DNA from 2 places in the Ruegeria sp. CK3 genome. Region 2 is predicted to be linked to the other one. Evidence: riboswitches for the same ligand, from Rfam matches in the RefSeq annotation. Region 2 holds a riboswitch; the other holds the start of a gene.
The links. Region 2 has a riboswitch for cobalamin ahead of nrdH (glutaredoxin-like protein NrdH). Riboswitches for the same ligand answer to the same signal wherever they lie in the genome.

Region 1 (4,413 bases), on a different contig from region 2:
GACAAAAACGAGCTGACAGGCCGGTTCCTGAACACCACACGAGCCAATTTCAAGCACTCAATGGATGTGTCGGCCTACTCGTTCATTGAGGTCGCCCGCCGCGCCTATCCGCTGATGAAGGACAATGGCGGCTCACTGCTGACGCTGACCTATCAGGGCTCGAATCGCGTGGTTCCGAATTACAACGTCATGGGCGTCGCCAAAGCCGCGCTGGAATCGGCGACACGCTATCTTGCCAACGACCTCGGCCCTGAAGGCATCCGTGTGAACGCGATTTCGCCCGGCCCGATGAAGACCCTGGCCGGGGCTGCAATCGGCGGAGCGCGCAAGACCTACAAATTCTGCGACCAGAATGCGCCGATGCGCTCGAACGCTACGCTTGAGGCCGTTGGCGGCACAGCGGTTTACCTGACCTCGGATGCGGGGGCTTGCACCTCGGGCGAGATCATCAGGGTGGATGGCGGTTTCCACGTGCTTGGAATGCCACAGCCGGATTTCATGTGACCATATCTTTCCCAGACGCCGCCAAGATTTGACCATCTTTCGGCGTCAGGGATATGGGCATGAGCAAAACCGACCAGATCCTTGCCAGCAATACGCGTGGCACCCAGACCAGACGGAAAACGGGGTTCCTAAGCCCCCGCGCCCGTTTTCTGCTTTTAACGCTGACCACATTGCTGGTGTTGTTCGTGTTCTTCACGCAACCGCAGGTCCGTGCAGCGCTTGACGGGCTTTGGGGCTAAGACCTCAAGCCTTCAGTTCACCGAGACAACCTCAATATCGAAGATCAGGTCCTGCCCGGCCAGCGGGTGATTGGCGTCCAGCGTCACCGTGGCCTCGTTCGCCTCGACAACCGTTACCGGCAGCGCCTGACCATCGGGGGTCTGCATCTGCAACTGGGTTCCCGGCTCTAGTGGGATATCATCCGGAACACCCTCACGCGGGATGTCCTGCCGCATCGCCGGGTTGATCGGGCCATAGGCGTCGACACAGGCAATCTCGACCCGCTTCTTGTCACCAACCGCCAGTCCTGGCATCGCACTGTCCAGGCCGGGTATGATCTGGCCCGAACCGACAACAAATTCCAAAGGATCGCGCCCGTCCGAGCTGTCAAAGACGGTCTCGTCTAGCAGCGTGCCGGTATAGTGGATGCGAACTGTGTCGCCTTGTTTGATCTCGGACATTGGGCCTCCGGGGCTTGTGGGGAATTGGGCGCCGAACACAAGCGCGCTACGCCGGAGTCTGACGCGGCGCAGGATGCATGCATCTGATTCTGATGTCCAGATTGCGGTGCAGGCATGCGCGTCCTCTTGTCGTCGCTTACACACGTGCCTTCAATACCGAGCGGGCAGAACAGGAACATCCGCTCCTATCGACAAGATGTTATCGCTACAGTCTTAAATAGAGATTGACCGGTGATGGGAATCTCTGCCATCAGCGTCCTCATGTCCGGTTCCGGGTTCGCCCGGAGAAAAGGGAATGCGGTGCGGGGAATTCTGATCCACCCAATGCCGCAACTGCCCCCGCAACTGTAGGCGGTGAGCAGGGCTGACACGCCACTGGGGTCCACCCGGGAAGGCCAGCCCCATGCTTTGACCCGCGAGTCAGGAGACCTGCCGGATATGCACCCTCGGAAGGGGTGTGTCACCGATGCCGGGGTGTGCATTGGGCCGATACCCTCATTTTGGGTAAATGGCTCCGTTCGTCCCGATATCAAGCAAGAAACGTGCCGGGGTTGGCACGAAGGACGAAGGAAAGACCTTGTGAAGAAATTATTTTGCACGGCTGCGGCTGCGCTGGCGATTCCAGCGATGGCGCACGCACATTTTCTGCTGGAATACACCACGGACACACTGATCGAGGCGCCGGGCGACGTGCCGGTCAAGCTGATCTTCTGGCACCCGTTTGAAAACGGCCATGTCATGGATCTGGACAAGCCGCAGGAATTCTACGTGATCCACAATGGCGAAAAGACCGACCTGTTGGACACGCTGGAGCCCATCCGGTTTTCGAGCCCCGAAAACGAAGGCGCGGCCTTTCAAGGTTCTGTCCCGGTCAAGCGTTCGGGCGACTATGTGATGGTCACCGTGCCTCAGCCCTATTACGAAGAGGCCGAAGATATCTATATCCAGCAGATCACCAAGGCGTTCCTGAACCGCAACGAATTGCCGACCGACTGGATGAACCCCGCAGGTCTGGCGACCGAGATCGTGCCGCTGAACAAGCCCTACAACATCATCGCAGGCTCGACCTTCACCGGTCAGGTTCTAGCAAATGGCGAACCGGTTGCCGGCGCTGAGATCGAGATCGAATACATGGCCGCCAAACCCAGCTTTGACAGCCAAGCTTCGTCCGAGCCTACCGTTTCGCCGATGCCCGGAGGCGCTGTTGTCGCCATTTCCGACGCCAATGGCTATTTCTCCTTCGGTGTGCCGAAAGCCGGATACTGGGGCTTTGCCGCGCTGGGTTCTGGTCCGGAGACCGAACATGAAGGCAAAGAGCTGAGCCAGGACTCGGTGATCTGGATCCGCGCCTGGGACATGGAGTAACCCCCGATGCACATCGTCGACGGAGCCCTATCCAACCCGGTCGTCATCGGCGGAGCAGTTGCCGCCGCTGGTGGGGTTGCCATGGGCCTCAGGTCGCTGGATCTGGACCGCATCCCCACGGCAGGGGTGCTAGCGGCCAGTTTCTTCGTGGCCTCTCTGATCCACGTGCCGATCGGGCCGTCGTCGGTGCATCTTATTCTCAACGGTCTGGCCGGGCTTCTGCTCGGCTGGGCCGCCTTCCCGGCCCTGTTTGTGGGTCTGCTATTGCAGGCCGTTTTCTTTGGCTTCGGCGGGCTGACGGTGCTGGGGATCAACACGCTCAACATCGCCTTTCCGGCCGTACTGGCGGGGCTGCTGTTCCGGCCCCTGATTGGGCGTGGTTCACCTGTTCATGGCGCGATCTGGGGCGGCATTGGCGGCGCCTTTGCCATTGCAGCCACGACCGTCATGGTGGGCAATTCATTGGCCCTTTCAGGGGACGAATTCCTCCCTGCCGCCAAGCTGGTCTTCTTTGCCCACATCCCGGTTATGATAGTCGAGGCCGTCCTGACCGGATTTGCCGTTCTTCTCGCGCGAAAAGTCAAACCTGAACTGTTCCTGACAAGGCCCGCCACATGAGAAAGATTGCGCTCATCCTGGCCCTATGCGCGGCCCCTCTGCCCGCGCTGGCCCATAAGGTGATTGCCGGAGTCTTTGCGTCCGGCGATGCGATCGAAGGGGAAATCGGCTTCTCCAACGGCACCATGGCGACCGATACCGAGGTTGTCGTGACCGATCCAAACGGGGTCGAGCTGGGTCGGGCCACGACCGACGCAGACGGGTTCTTCATCTACACGCCTACCACAGCGGTCGCCCATACCTTCTTTGCCGACCTTGGCGCCGGTCACGTGGCCGAGGTCACCATGACTGCCGATAACGTCGCCAAGATCATGGGCGTCGCTGTCCAGAACACGCCCGCAGCGTCGCCCACGCCAACGCCAGCCTCGGAGGGCGTCACTGTGGCCTCCCTCAGCGATGAGGAGCGTCAGGCCATCGCAGCAGCCGTCCGTGACGAAATACGCCCCCTGCGCCGGGAAATCGCCGCTTATCGCGAACATAACGACCTACAGACCATTCTGGGCGGCATCGGATACATCTTTGGCCTGTTCGGGCTGGGCTTCTACCTCGCGGCGCGGAGGAAATTGGCAGGCTGATGGCACACGTACTTGGACCACAGGAACGGACGCTGGCTGAAGCTGGCACGGTCGATCAACTGGGGTTGATCACCTCGCTTGATCCGCGCGTGCGCATCGTCATGTCCGTTTTGTTTGCGGTCGTTGTGGTCTCCCTATCGTCCCTGCCCGCTCTTGCGGCGGCGCTAACGATAGCCTTGTCTTTGCTGGTGCTGTCCCGACTGCCCTGGCGCAAGACGCTCAAGCGGATGGCGATGATGGACAGTTTCATCATCTTTATGCTGGTCCTCCTGCCGTTCACCATGCCCGGCGACACGATGTTCACCATCTGGGGGTTTCCGGCCAGCTGGCAGGGGCTCTGGAAAGCCGTGGAAATCGCGCTGACCGCCAACGCCGTGATCCTGACCGTGATGGTTCTGGTCGGCACAATGGAGCCTGTCACACTGGGCCACGCCCTGCACCGGCTCCGCTGCCCGGAAACACTGGTGCACCTTCTGATGTTCACCATCAGATACATCGACGTCCTGCATGAGGAATACCAACGCCTACGCGCCGCTATGAAAGTCCGAGGCTTCCGTCCCGGCACCAACTGGCACACCTATCGCAGCTTTGGCTATCTGGTCGGCATGATGCTAGTCCGGGCAATCGAACGGTCCGAGCGCATCCTCGGCGCGATGAAATGCCGGGGGTTT
Region 2 (4,413 bases):
CCGCGTATAAGACGCTCTGAGGGTGACCGCAGCATCCCAATGAGCCGAGCCATGAAACAAACACTTCAAGACGCCCTTGATCGCAAAGGGTATGACACGCTGACCCCTGTCCAAACCGCCGTATCCGCGCCCGACCTGCAAGGGCGTGACATGTTGGTTTCGGCGCAGACCGGATCGGGCAAAACCATTGGCTTCGGCCTTGCCATCGCCCCGACCGTTCTGGGCGACGTGGATGTCTTCGATAAGGCGGGCGCGCCTTTGGCACTGGTCATCGCACCAACGCGCGAATTGGCGATGCAGGTCAAACGCGAACTGGCGTGGCTCTATTCGGATGCAGGCGCGTTCATCGCGTCCTGTGTCGGCGGCATGGATATGCGAGACGAGCGGCGGGCGTTGGCGCGCGGCGCGCATATCGTGGTCGCAACGCCGGGCCGCCTGCGCGACCATATCATGCGCGAGTCGATTGACCTGACCGCTGTGCGCGCAGTGGTTCTGGATGAAGCCGACGAAATGCTCGACCTGGGCTTCCGCGAAGATCTTGAGTTCATTCTGGAACAGACGCCCTCCGAACGTCAGACACTGCTGTTTTCCGCTACAGTTCCTCGCGCCATCGCATCCCTCGCCGCCCGCTATCAGCGCGATGCCGAGCGTGTCAGCACCGTCAGCGAGCGCACGCAACATGCCGATATCGAATACCGCGCAATGAATGTGGCCCCGCGAGATGGCGAGAATGCAATAATCAACGTGCTGCGCTTCTATGAGGCCCCCAACGCCATCATCTTCTGCAACACCCGCGCCATGGTCAGCCGCCTTACGGCGCGGCTGTCGAATCGTGGCTTCTCGGTCGTGGCCCTGTCCGGAGAGCTGACGCAAAGCGAACGTTCGAATGCGCTGCAAGCCATGCGCGACGGACGCGCCCGCGTCTGTGTTGCGACCGATGTGGCCGCGCGCGGCATCGACCTGCCGAACCTTGATCTGGTGATCCACGCGGAACTGCCGAACAGCCATGAAACGCTGTTGCACCGCTCGGGTCGAACCGGACGCGCCGGGCGGAAGGGCGTCAGCGCGCTGATCGTGCCGCCTGCATCGTTCAAAAAGGCGCAGCGCCTGCTGAAATTCGCCAAGCTGACCGCCGATTGGGGGTCTGCGCCCTCAGCCGATGAGGTTCAGGCGCAGGACATGCAGCGGATGTTCAGCTCGGACGACTGGACCGTGGATGTGACCGAGGGCGAAAGTGCTCTGGTTGATGATCTGGTCTCGCGCTTTTCACCGCAGCAACTGGCGGCGGCCTATCTGCGTCAATACGGGCGCAAGCACTCCGCCCCCGAAGAGCTGAGCGACGCACAAGATACCGCGCCAAAGCCGAACGTTCCCTTCGGCCCAAGCGTGTGGTTTTCGTTGTCGGAGGGACACAACGAAAACGCCTCGCCTCGCTATTTGCTGCCCATGTTGTGCAAGGCGGGCAAGATTACCAAAGACGATATCGGCGCGATCCGCATTGCTGACACCGAAAGCTACATCGAGATTCGCGAAAGCAGCGTTGAAGGCTTCCTGAAGGCCATCGGCCCCGAGATGACGGTCGAAGGCACCAAGACCCTGGTGCAACTGGACGCGCCGCCTGCCCTTGCCGGTGGTGGCCGCAAAGGTCCCAAGCGCGACTTCAAAGGCAAGAAGCGCCCCGAACGTGCTGAACGTCCGGCCCGCGCGGCTGAGCCACAGCCCGCAAAACCGCGCCGCAAACCTGCCGAGAAACCCAAGCCCGAAACGCGGCCCAAACGGGATGAGGCCCCCTCGGGCGATCAGGACAAGAAACATGCGCGCCGTCCGAAGGGCCCGCCTCCGCCCAAAGGCAAGCCAAGCAGCAAGAAAAACCGCGCGCGGGCGACTGCGATGAAGGGTGGCAACGCGATGCCCAAGCGGAAAAAGTAGGCCGCTTTAGCGCACGTGACTGGTTGTGCAAGCGAAGAAATTTATTTTCCTCGCCGCACCATATATTGACAACACGCCACCACCAACCCCAATATGGTGTTGCTTCGGTTCTTTCGATTCCTGTTGAAAGCTAAGAGGGAAACCGGTGAAAAACCGGCGCTGCCCCCGCAACTGTAAGCGGATAGTTCGGCTGAATACGCCACTGAAAGCGTGCTTTTGGGAAGGCCAGTCCGAACGTCAATCCGCGAGCCAGGAGACCTGCCGCAAGCAAAGAAAGAGAACCGCGAACGGAGGGTTCGGGGGCGTGTTCAGGGTTCATTTTGCCCGCAGCGTCCTCGGCATTCATTAAAAGGACAGAGGACGACATGAGCATTACCGTATATTCCAAACCCGCATGCGTACAATGCACCGCCACCACCCGCGCGCTGGATGCAAAAGGCATCACCTATGACGTCATCGACCTGACCCAAGATGACAGCGCCATGACCCATGTGACCGAGCTGGGCTATCGTCAGGCCCCTGTCGTTGTGGCGGGCAGTGATCACTGGTCGGGTTTCCGCCCGGACATGATCGCCCAACTGGCCTGACCCATGGCCGCGCCGATCCCGGCGCTGGTCTATTTCTCATCGAAATCCGGAAACACCCACCGCTTTGTCTCGCGGCTGGGCCTGACTTCTTTCCGCATTCCGAGCGGGATGGACCCGCTGCCTGACCCCGCACACCCCTATGTGCTGATCAGCCCCACCTATGCCGATGGCGAAGGGCGCCGGGCGGTTCCGAAACAGGTGATCCGGTTTCTGAACGACCCGGACAGACGCACCGGGATCGTTGGGGTGATCGGCACAGGCAACCGCAATTTCGGTGCGACCTACGCTTTGTCCGGTCGCATCATCGCCCAGAAATGCAACGTACCGCTGCTCTCCACGTTTGAGCTGGCCGGCACAGAGACCGACATCGCCCGCGTCCGCGCCGGGCTGGAAAAACTAGGGAGAAACCTATGCTCGACAGCAGCGTAAACGAGCAGGACTATCACGCATTGAACGCGATGCTGAACCTCTACGATGGTGAGGGTAAGATCCGCTTCGATGCCGACCGTATGGCCGCGCGGCAGTATTTCCTGCAGCACGTCAACCAGAACACCGTGTTCTTCCACTCGCTGGATGAAAAGCTCGGGTATTTGGTGTCCGAAGGCTACTACGAAGAGGCCGTTCTGGACCAGTATTCCAAGAACTTCATGCGCAAGATCTGGGATGCGGCCTATGCCAAGAAATTTCGGTTCCCGACCTTTCTAGGCGCATTTAAGTATTACACCTCATACACGCTGAAAACCCGTGACGGGCAGCGGTTCCTGGAACGCTATGAGGACCGCGTCGTCATGACCGCGTTGGCGCTGGCGCGCGGCGATGAGGCGCTGGCCCTGTCCTTCATGGAGGAAATCCTCGACGGTCGCTTCCAACCCGCCACGCCTACCTTCCTGAACGCGGGCAAAGCCTCACGCGGCGAGCTGATCTCGTGCTTCCTGCTGCGGCTTGAGGACAACATGGAGAGCATCGGGCGCGGCATCAACTCGGCCCTGCAACTGTCTAAGCGCGGCGGAGGTGTGGCGCTGCTGCTGACCAACATCCGCGAGCACGGCGCGCCGATTAAGGGCATTGAGAACCAATCCTCGGGCGTGATCCCGGTGATGAAACTGCTGGAGGACAGCTTCTCCTACGCCAATCAGCTTGGCGCGCGGCAAGGTGCGGGTGCGGTGTATCTGAACGCGCACCACCCGGACATCATGCGCTTCCTCGACACCAAGCGCGAAAACGCGGATGAGAAGATCCGTATCAAAACGCTGAGCCTTGGCGTGGTGATCCCTGACATCACTTTCGAGCTGGCGAAGAAAAACGCCGATATGTATCTGTTCTCGCCCCATGACGTGGAAAAGGTCTATGGCGTGCCGTTCTCGGAAATCTCGGTGACCGAGAAATATCACGAGATGGTCGATGACAAGCGCATCCGGAAATCCAAGGTCAATGCGCGTGAATTCTTCCAGACCATTGCCGAGATCCAGTTCGAATCCGGCTATCCCTACGTGATGTTCGAAGACACGGTGAACCGGATGAACCCCATTGCGGGCCGGATCAACATGTCAAACCTGTGCTCCGAGATTTTGCAGGTCAATGAGGCGTCGGAATTCAACAATGACCTCAGCTATGCGCATCTAGGCACGGATATCTCTTGCAACCTCGGCTCGCTGAACATTGCCAAGACGATGGATGGCGGTGATCTGGGCCGTACTGTCGGCGCTGCGATCCGCGCGCTGACGGCGGTGTCCGAAATGTCAGCAATCGACTCGGTGCCGTCGGTGCGTCGAGGCAATGATGAAAGCCACGCAATTGGTCTGGGGCAGATGAACCTGCACGGGTTCCTTGCCCGCGAACATATCCACTATGGCTCGCCTGAGGGGGTCGAGTTCACATCCGTGTACTTCGCAACCGT

Region 1: another riboswitch for cobalamin. It lies ahead of ACR0C3_RS14010 (DUF4198 domain-containing protein); the one in region 2 lies ahead of nrdH (glutaredoxin-like protein NrdH).

What each region holds. Positions count from the first base shown of each region.
Region 1 covers NZ_JBQFPV010000008.1:248,772-253,184, forward strand. Annotated here, with positions in the region: gene ACR0C3_RS13995 (enoyl-ACP reductase FabI) at 1-504, shown strand, start outside; gene ACR0C3_RS14000 (hypothetical protein) at 564-743, shown strand; gene ACR0C3_RS14005 (FKBP-type peptidyl-prolyl cis-trans isomerase) at 756-1,184, opposite strand; cobalamin riboswitch at 1,434-1,635, shown strand; gene ACR0C3_RS14010 (DUF4198 domain-containing protein) at 1,764-2,549, shown strand; gene cbiM (cobalt transporter CbiM) at 2,556-3,167, shown strand; gene ACR0C3_RS14020 (cobalt ABC transporter permease) at 3,164-3,742, shown strand; gene cbiQ (cobalt ECF transporter T component CbiQ) at 3,742-4,413, shown strand, end outside.
Region 2 covers NZ_JBQFPV010000007.1:305,917-310,329, reverse strand. Annotated here, with positions in the region: gene ACR0C3_RS12545 (DEAD/DEAH box helicase) at 52-1,929, shown strand; cobalamin riboswitch at 2,018-2,209, shown strand; gene nrdH (glutaredoxin-like protein NrdH) at 2,295-2,516, shown strand; gene nrdI (class Ib ribonucleoside-diphosphate reductase assembly flavoprotein NrdI) at 2,532-2,945, shown strand; gene nrdE (class 1b ribonucleoside-diphosphate reductase subunit alpha) at 2,927-4,413, shown strand, end outside.